2 regions of the Streptomyces gobitricini genome follow, and region 2 is predicted to be linked to the other one. Evidence: riboswitches for the same ligand, from Rfam matches in the RefSeq annotation. Region 2 holds a riboswitch; the other holds the start of a gene.
What was found. A riboswitch is a leader RNA that binds a small molecule or an ion and turns the genes downstream of it on or off. The one in region 2 is predicted to bind cyclic di-AMP.
Positions count from the first base shown of each region.

Region 1 (3,992 bases), on a different contig from region 2:
CTGCCGCGCGGGGCGCTCGGGGTCGTCCCGGCCTCGCGCGAGCGCCGCCGTACCGGCCCGACGTGGTCGTGCGGCGTGGAGGCGCACCCGGCCCGGGCCGTTCGCCACGGCCGGAGGGCCGTCGCGTACGGCTGCCGGGACGCCGGACGCCGCTGGGGGCGGGGCGCCGCCCCGGGGCAAGGTGGTCGGCGGCGGCGTCACGCAGAGCCCGGACGCTGGCAGGACGGGCACGGTTCGTCATGACCGTGGGCGTTGATGACGGTGCCCCATTCACCGCAGTCGTGGCAGTCGCGGGCGAGAGCTGTGTTGATGCGAAACGCTGGGGTGGGAGCAGTCGGGTCGGCTTCGTGGGCCATGCGGGCGAACTCCTCGTAATGCGCGGTACGGGAAATGTTGTCATGGTTTGCATACGTATGCAACAGGTCGGAGGTCACGCGGCAGGCCCGGGAGCGACAGGCCCGGGCGCTCCCGGCCCGGTCGGCGTCGTCACGGGAGCCGGTGAACGCGTCCGTCCTCCCGCTGCGTCCGCCCCGCGCGAGCCGCCACGGCGCCGCGGCACGACGCCGCCGGGGCCGGCCGCTCGTGCGCGGCCGGCCCCGGGGTGCGGTGCGGGGACTGCGGGGGGTCGATCGCTCCCTGCGTGGTGCGTGGTGCGTCGACATGAACTGACGGATGGGTCGTGGGCGTTGATCGCATCCGTTGCTGGCGCCGGGCGAGGATGGGCAGGCCGGTGCGGGACCTGCGCCAGGTGGTGAACGGGATCTTGTAGAAGCTGTCCACCGGGGCTGCCTGGCGTACCTAGTCGGTGATGACGTTGAACGCCGAGAAGATCTTCGGCCGGTCCTCCGGCACGCCCGCTTCTCTGAGGGCGGGCAGGAGGTGTTCGGAGAACCGTTGGAGGGCTTCCTCCGATTCCCAGACGTCGACGACGATCCATCCGTCGGGGGTGGGGCCGGCGGCGTGCGAAATCAGGCCCGGAACCGGATAGTCGGCCCGTGAGCCGAGGCCGCCCTTGCCGCCGCTCACCCGGTCGGTCACCTGCTCGTACTGGGCCTGGGTAACACCCGGCATCTCCTGCACCATGATGATCGGCATCAGGTACGCACCTCCTCGTTCGCCCCCTTCCAGTCCACTCCCTCCGCCAGAGGACCGCCACCGGTGCGCTCTGGCGTCCACGCACGATGCCGTCGTCCAGCGCCCAGGGAAGGGGCCTGGGAAGGCGAGGTCCTCGGCCGGTCCCACGCGGCGGGCTGACCAGCAAGATCCACCTGGCCTGCGACGGGCGGGGCCGGCCGCTCGCCTCCACCCTGACCGGCGGGAACGTCAACGACCGCACCCGGTTCGAGCCCGTCATGGACCGGATCAGCGTCAGGCGGCCGGGCCCGGGACGTCCCCGGACCCGGCCCGGCCGTGTGGTCGCGGACAAGGGTTGCTCCGCCCGCGAAATCCGGGCCCACCCGCGACGACGCGGGATCGCCTGCACGATTCGGCGAGCGGATCGACCGGATCAACGGCCGCATCCGCCGAGGCGAGAGGCTCTGCCGGCACGACCGGTCCGCCTACCGGCGGCGGAACGTGATCGAGCGCTGCCTCAGCCGGCTCGAGCAGAACCGGGCCCTGGCCACCCGCTACGACGAACGCGCCGCCCAGTACCAGGCCATGGTCACCCTCGCCTGCCTTCGACTCGGCTCCACGACTTCCCCGACACGACCTAGTACGGACCGTTGACGTTGTCGATGGAGCCGTACCTGTCGGCGGCGTAGTTGCAGGCGGCGGTGATGTTGGCGACCGGGTCGTACGGGTCTGTCGACGTGCCCGGCACGTGGTAGGCCTCGAAGGTCGGAGCGATCACCTGGAGGAGGCCCTTGGAGGGCGTTCCGTTGATGGCGTTGATGTCCCAGTTGTTGATCGCCAGCGGGTTGCCCGAGGACTCGCGCATGATGTTGCGGTGGATCCCCTCGTAGCTGCCGGGGATGCCGTGCCGGGCCATGACGTCCAGCGCCTCCCGGATCCAGCCGTCGAGGTTGTCCGGGTACGTCGCGGCCTTGGCGGCGACCGGCGCCGCCTTGCGCTCGGCGGAACGGTCGGCCCGCTCGGGCGTGGCGGAGGAGCGCGCGGCCGGGGCCTTCGCGCCGATCGTCAGCTCGAGGCCGGGACGGATCAGGGACGGGTCGGCGCCGACGGCCTTCCGGTTGTCCTCGTAGAGCTTCTGCCAGCCACCGCTCACCCCGTGCTCCCTCGCGATCTTGGAGAGGGAGTCGCCCGCGACGACGGAGTACGTGACCGGACCGGCCTTCGCCGTGACGGTGGCGCTCGGTGCGGCGGCGACCGCGGCGGTGACGGCGTGCGTGGCGGTGGGCGCCGCGCTCGGGGCCGCCTGCGCGGTGGTGGCGCCGATCATGGGGAGCGCGAGTGCCGCGCCGCCCGTGCCCGCGGCGACGAAACGGCGGGCGAGCGGATTGTTCTTGGGACGGCGGTGCTTACCCTTTGCGGGCATGGCGAATTCCTCTCCGTCGCCTACGAGGTGAGCTGTCGGGTTCGGACTGGAGATGTCCGGCCGCGGTATCCGCGACTTCACCCCGAGCCGTTCCGGAAGTGCTCCGGACCGGCGACTTACCTGGGTCCCCCGCTCCTGCCGTACGTACGTGAGTGGGTGGGTGGGTGGGGTCTCCGGACGGCGGCAGGATTCGGCGGTCCATCCGGATTGAGGGGACCGTAAGCGAGGGGGGCCGGACGGAACAAGGCTCGAATCGACCGCCGCGAACCTTTCCCACGCGCGTGTCGAACCGTCAACTTCGCTGTGTGCGAGCGGAAAAAAGGCCTGTGGAACGGTCCGGGGCCGGAACCGTCCGGTGATTCTTATCACGCCCGCCCATCCGGGGTCACAAGTCCCCTATGTGCGGCCCAATATGGGCGGTCACCGCGATACCGCCAAAGGGTGAATAAACGTCCAAATTGGACTAAAGGTGTGTCGTGGTGTGGTGGGTGGTCGTCGTGCCCGGGTGCGGCCGGCGCGCACGACCGGCCAGGTGCCGGCGCCGAAGCCCGCGCGCGGCCCCGCTCCGCTCCGGTTCGGCTCCCGCTGGCGGGGCCTGGCGCGGACGTGGCCCCGTTCGCGCTGGCGGCCGAAGAGGGAAAGGGGCCTCGGCCGGGCCGTCCCCGGTGCTGCCGAACCGGTGCGGCAGCCGGGTGCCGCACTCGGCCGCCCCGCCCGGCCGGCGCGTGCAGCCATGCGTAGCCCTCGTGTGTACGGGGCCGGGCGGTCCGCAGCGGCGGTTCCGGGGCCGGGCGGCGCCGGCCTGCCGGTGGCCGGCGAGAGGGCCCGCGGCACCAGGCGCCGGCCCCTTGGCGGTGACGGCTGGTCGCGGCGGATCACGGTGGGGCGGGGCGGCCGCGGACGGTCACCAGGAGACGTCGTCGAGCATCAGCTCCACCGGCTGCCGTGGCCCGGCGGCCGGTGACTGCTCCGTCCACATCACCTTCCCGGTGGGGGTGTACCGGGTGCCCCACCGCTCGGCGAACTGGGACACCAGGAACAGCCCGCGGCCGCCCTCGTCGGTGGTGGCCGCGCGCCGCAGGTGCGGGGAGGTGCTGCTGCCGTCGGACACCTCGCAGATCAGGCAGCGCTCGTAGAGCATCCGCACATGGATCGGCTCGGATCCGTAACGGATGGCGTTCGTGATCAGCTCACTGAGCATCAGCTCGGTGCTGAACCCGATGTCCTCGAGTCCCCACTGCTCCAGCTGGCGCCCGCACGCGGCCCGCACCCGGGCGACGGCCGAGGGGTCGGGGGGCACGTCCCAGTCCGCGACGCGGGCCCGGTCCAGCAGGTTCGTCCGCGCCACCAGCAAGGCGATGTCGTCGCGTCGGTGCGGCGGCAGCATGGCGCTGAACACGGCCCGGCAGGTCTCCTCGGGTGTGCGGTCCGGGTGGCCCGACAGCGTCTCGCGCAGTACGCGGAGCCCCGTGTCCAGGTCGCGCTCACGGTGCTC
Region 1 covers NZ_BAAASR010000015.1:267,812-271,803, reverse strand. The annotation lists gene ABD347_RS13735 (hypothetical protein) at 799-1,095, opposite strand; partial or broken gene ABD347_RS13730 (IS5 family transposase) at 1,159-1,728, shown strand; gene ABD347_RS13725 (transglycosylase SLT domain-containing protein) at 1,712-2,497, opposite strand; cyclic di-AMP (ydaO/yuaA leader) riboswitch at 2,502-2,666, opposite strand; gene ABD347_RS13720 (SpoIIE family protein phosphatase) at 3,402-3,992, opposite strand, start outside.
Region 1: linked by a shared signal. The riboswitch ahead of ABD347_RS13725 (transglycosylase SLT domain-containing protein) and the one ahead of ABD347_RS23145 (C40 family peptidase) in region 2 are both predicted to bind cyclic di-AMP.

Region 2 (3,992 bases):
CCAGCCGCGCCGCCTCACGGCTGGTGAGGCCCGCCGCGAGGCGCAGCGCGCGCAACTCCTCGCCGAGCTTGCGCCGACGCACCGCCGGACCGTGCCGAGTGCCTCGCATGACCGCCTCCTGCCGCCGTCGGACCAACCCACCAGTTTGCCGCCCAAATCCGTTCTCGCGTAGCAGAGTTCACCGCTTCGAGCGACAGATATATGCAGATCTTGGTGGATCGCCCTCATCGGGGACGACATAAGTGGCACTCTGGCGCGAAGCGCATTCCGAGGCCGTCCTCACAAAACATCCGGTACGTGTCGGAGTCCGGCCCCGGTGGGAAAGGGACGGCGTCGCCATGGCAGACCATCAGGAAGCATCCGTCACTCTGCCGAGCGACCCCGTCTCGGTATCCGCCGCCAGAAGATACGTGGCGGACGTCCTCACGGAATGGGGCCTCCCCGACGACGCGGAAACGGCCGACACGGTCCGGCTGATCGTCTCGGAGCTCGCCACCAACGCCGTCCAGCACACCTTCGGCCTGTCACCGACCTTCACCGTGGACGTACGGCTGGAGCGCGACGAGCGGCTGCGCATCGGTGTCACCGACAGTCATCCGCGCTGGCCGCGGCGGCTGCCCGCGGCCGTGCAGCAGGACAACGGCCGCGGCATGGTCATCATCCGCTGGCTCGCGGCGGAGTGCGGCGGCCGTCTCTCGGTCACCCCCACCCCGGAGGGGGGAAAGACCGTCTGGATCGCCCTCCCCTGGACGGTCCCGGTCCAGACCTGACCGCCCCGCCCTGGCCGTGGCCGGCGTCACCGGCGGGGGCCGCGGCGCCCCGGGCGTGTCCCCGCCGGCTGCTCCGGGGACCGGGCGCCGAGCCGGCGCCGCACGAGGTAGGGGAGGACCCCCCACAGGCCGGCGCAGACGAGCAGGGTGAAAGTGCCCGCCGCGAGGCCCTCCGGGCGGCCGTGCACCACGTCGACGACCAGCGACACGGACGAGGTGAGGGCCAGGGCCAGGACGCCGAGCCCGATCCTCGCCAGCCGGGACGACACGGAGACGATGCGGGCCTTGGCGCCCTGCTGGAAGAGCGCGCGGTGCAGGGCGGCGGGGGCGGTCAGCAGGACGGCCGCCACCATCGAGAGCAGCAGCGTCACGACGTACAGGCCCCGCTGGTAGGAGTCGAGCGACTCGAAGCGGGACGTGAACGCCAGCGTCAGCAGGAAGGCGAACAAGATCTGGACGCCGGTCTGTGTGACGCGCAGTTCCTGGAGCAGCTCGCCGAAGTTGCGGTCGGCACGCTCCAGGGGCGTCTCGTTGCGCGCGGTGCGGGGGCTCTCGCCGGACACTCACCCCGAGTACCCCCCGCACCACCGCTCATGCCCGGAGGCTCAGCGGACGCGCCCGTACCAGACCGACTTCGACCAGATCTTGTCCAGCTTCACCACCGAACCCGACTTCGGTGAGTGCCAGATCTTGTTGTTACCCGCGTAGATTCCGACGTGGTAGACGTTGCTCCCCCGGTGGAAGAACACGAGGTCGCCTTTCTGCCGGCCGGAGGCGGAGATGTGGCGCGTCTTGTTGTACTGCTGCTGGGCCGTGCGCGGCAGCGTCTTCCCGGCCTTCTTGTACGAGTACAGGGTGAGGCCGGAGCAGTCGAAGCGGGAGGGACCCGCCGCTCCGTACTTGTACGGTGCACCCTTCTTGGACGCGGCGATGTTCAGTGCCTTGGTGCCGTGTGCCGGCGCGGCCTGTGCCTCGGACACGGCGCCGGGCGCCAGCATCTGGCCGCCGACGGCGGCGAGGGCGAGTGCTGAGACGGCACCGGCCCGGGAGAGCAGAGACGGGACATGAATCTGCGCGGTCATGGCGCAACCCTTCGTCAGCCGCCTGTGAAGGATGACCTGTCGGGTTCGGGCTGGCGAAGTTGCCCGGCCGCTCGCGCGGCTTCACCCCAAGGGCGACCGATGGGACGTACATCGTTCGGTCACCCGCACTGCTCGGGTCCTCCACTCCTGCCGATCCACTCCTGTCGACCAGTCATCCGGACGGCGGCAGGACTCGGCGTCCGCCCGGACCGCCCCGCCGCGGCGGCGGGGGCTTGTCGTCGTCAGGGATCTTGACCCATGCCGGGGTGAAATTCCGAGTCGAAACGGCCTTTTGTGAGGCTCCTCACGACTGATCCATTCGGGTGGACAGAGTCTGTTTGGTCCCCCGCCGCGTGACGCCGACGATCCCCGTACCAGCGGCGGAACCTGACATTCCGCCAGATGTGTACAGTCGGTGCGCAACTCGCGTCGTACGAAATTCGTCCGGTTGCGTACGCTGAACGAGGCATCGCTCGTCGTACTCCTGAGCCCATCCGGGGGAGGGCCCGGTCGGTCCCGCACCTCGGTTCTGAGGCGCCGTCACGCGTCCCGCGCGCCGTTCACCGCAACGGCCCGGAACGCCCGCGCGAGCGCGTGGGCGTGCGCACCGCTCCCGCCGCGCTCGTCCGTCGAGGCCAGGGCGTCGCGGAGCGCCGTCGCGCGCCCCGCGAGGGCCCGCACCCGGTGCGGGGCGCCGTGGGCGGGGTCCCGTGGGCTCGGGGGCCCGGGGCGGGGCCGCGGAGCCCGCGTTCCCGGATGTCCATGGGCGGGCAAAGGCGCAGTTAACCTCCCGGAAAAACTCTGTCCCGAGATGGAAATATCTCTGGGTGACACTCGTTCCCGCAGGTCAACAGAGTGTTGAAGCCGGATAGGGTCCCCGCTGCGCCCGGGACCACATCGGGCGGGAGACCGTGAGGTGAAACGTGCAACTGACCCCCCACGAGCAGGAACGACTGCTCGTCCATGTCGCCGCCGACGTGGCGGAGAAGCGCAGGGCACGCGGCGTGAGGCTCAACCACCCCGAGGCCGTCGCCCTCATCACCTCCCACATCCTGGAGGGGGCCCGCGACGGCCGTACCGTCGCCGAGCTCATGGCGTCCGGCCGCAAGGTGCTCAGTCGCGACGACGTCATGGACGGCATCCCCGAGATGATCCACGACGTCCAGGTCGAGGCCACCTTCCCCGACGGCACCAAGCTCGTCACCGTCCACGACCCGATCCTCTGACGGGGGACGCCGCCGATGATCCCCGGAGAGATCCTGTACGCGGACGAGCCCGTCCCCTTCAACGAAGGGCGCCCCGTCACCCTCCTCACCGTCCTCAACGCCGCCGACCGGCCCGTCCAGGTCGGCTCGCACTACCACTTCGCGGAGGCCAACCCCGGCCTCGACTTCGACCGTCCGGCCGCGCGCGGCCTGCGGCTCAACATCGCCGCCGGTACCGCCGTACGCTTCGAGCCCGGCATCCCCGTCGACATCGAACTCGTACCGCTCGCCGGGCTGCGCGTCGTCCCCGGCCTGCGCGGAGAGACCGGAGGCCCTCTCGATGGCTGAACTGCCCCGACCCGTGTACGCCGACCTCTTCGGCCCCACCACCGGCGACCGCATCCGGCTCGCCGACACCGACCTGCTCGTCGAGATCGAGGAGGACCGCTCCGGCGGACCCGGACGCTCGGGCGACGAGGCGGTGTTCGGTGGCGGCAAGGTGATCCGCGAGTCCATGGGCCAGTCCCGCGCCACCCGCGCCGAAGGCGCTCCCGACACCGTCGTCACCGGCGCCGTCATCATCGACCACTGGGGCGTCGTCAAGGCCGACATCGGCATCCGCGACGGCCGCATCACCGGAATCGGCAAGGCCGGCAACCCCGACACCATGGACGGCGTCCACCCGGACCTGGTCATCGGCCCGGAGACCGAGGTCATCGCCGGCAACGGCAAGATCGTCACCGCCGGTGCCGTCGACGCGCACATCCACTTCATCTCGCCCACCGTCGTCGAGCAGGCGCTCACCTCCGGCATCACCACCCTCGTCGGCGGGGGCACCGGACCCGCCGAAGGCACCAAGGCCACCACCGTCACCCCCGGCCCCTGGCACCTCGCCCGGATGTTCCAGGCACTGGAGACGTACCCCGTCAACATCG
Region 2 covers NZ_BAAASR010000026.1:103,482-107,473, forward strand. The annotation lists gene ABD347_RS23130 (helix-turn-helix domain-containing protein) at 1-109, opposite strand, end outside; gene ABD347_RS23135 (ATP-binding protein) at 339-770, shown strand; gene ABD347_RS23140 (DUF6328 family protein) at 797-1,333, opposite strand; gene ABD347_RS23145 (C40 family peptidase) at 1,376-1,852, opposite strand; cyclic di-AMP (ydaO/yuaA leader) riboswitch at 1,857-2,029, opposite strand; gene ABD347_RS23150 (urease subunit gamma) at 2,776-3,078, shown strand; gene ABD347_RS23155 (urease subunit beta) at 3,094-3,405, shown strand; gene ABD347_RS23160 (urease subunit alpha) at 3,398-3,992, shown strand, end outside.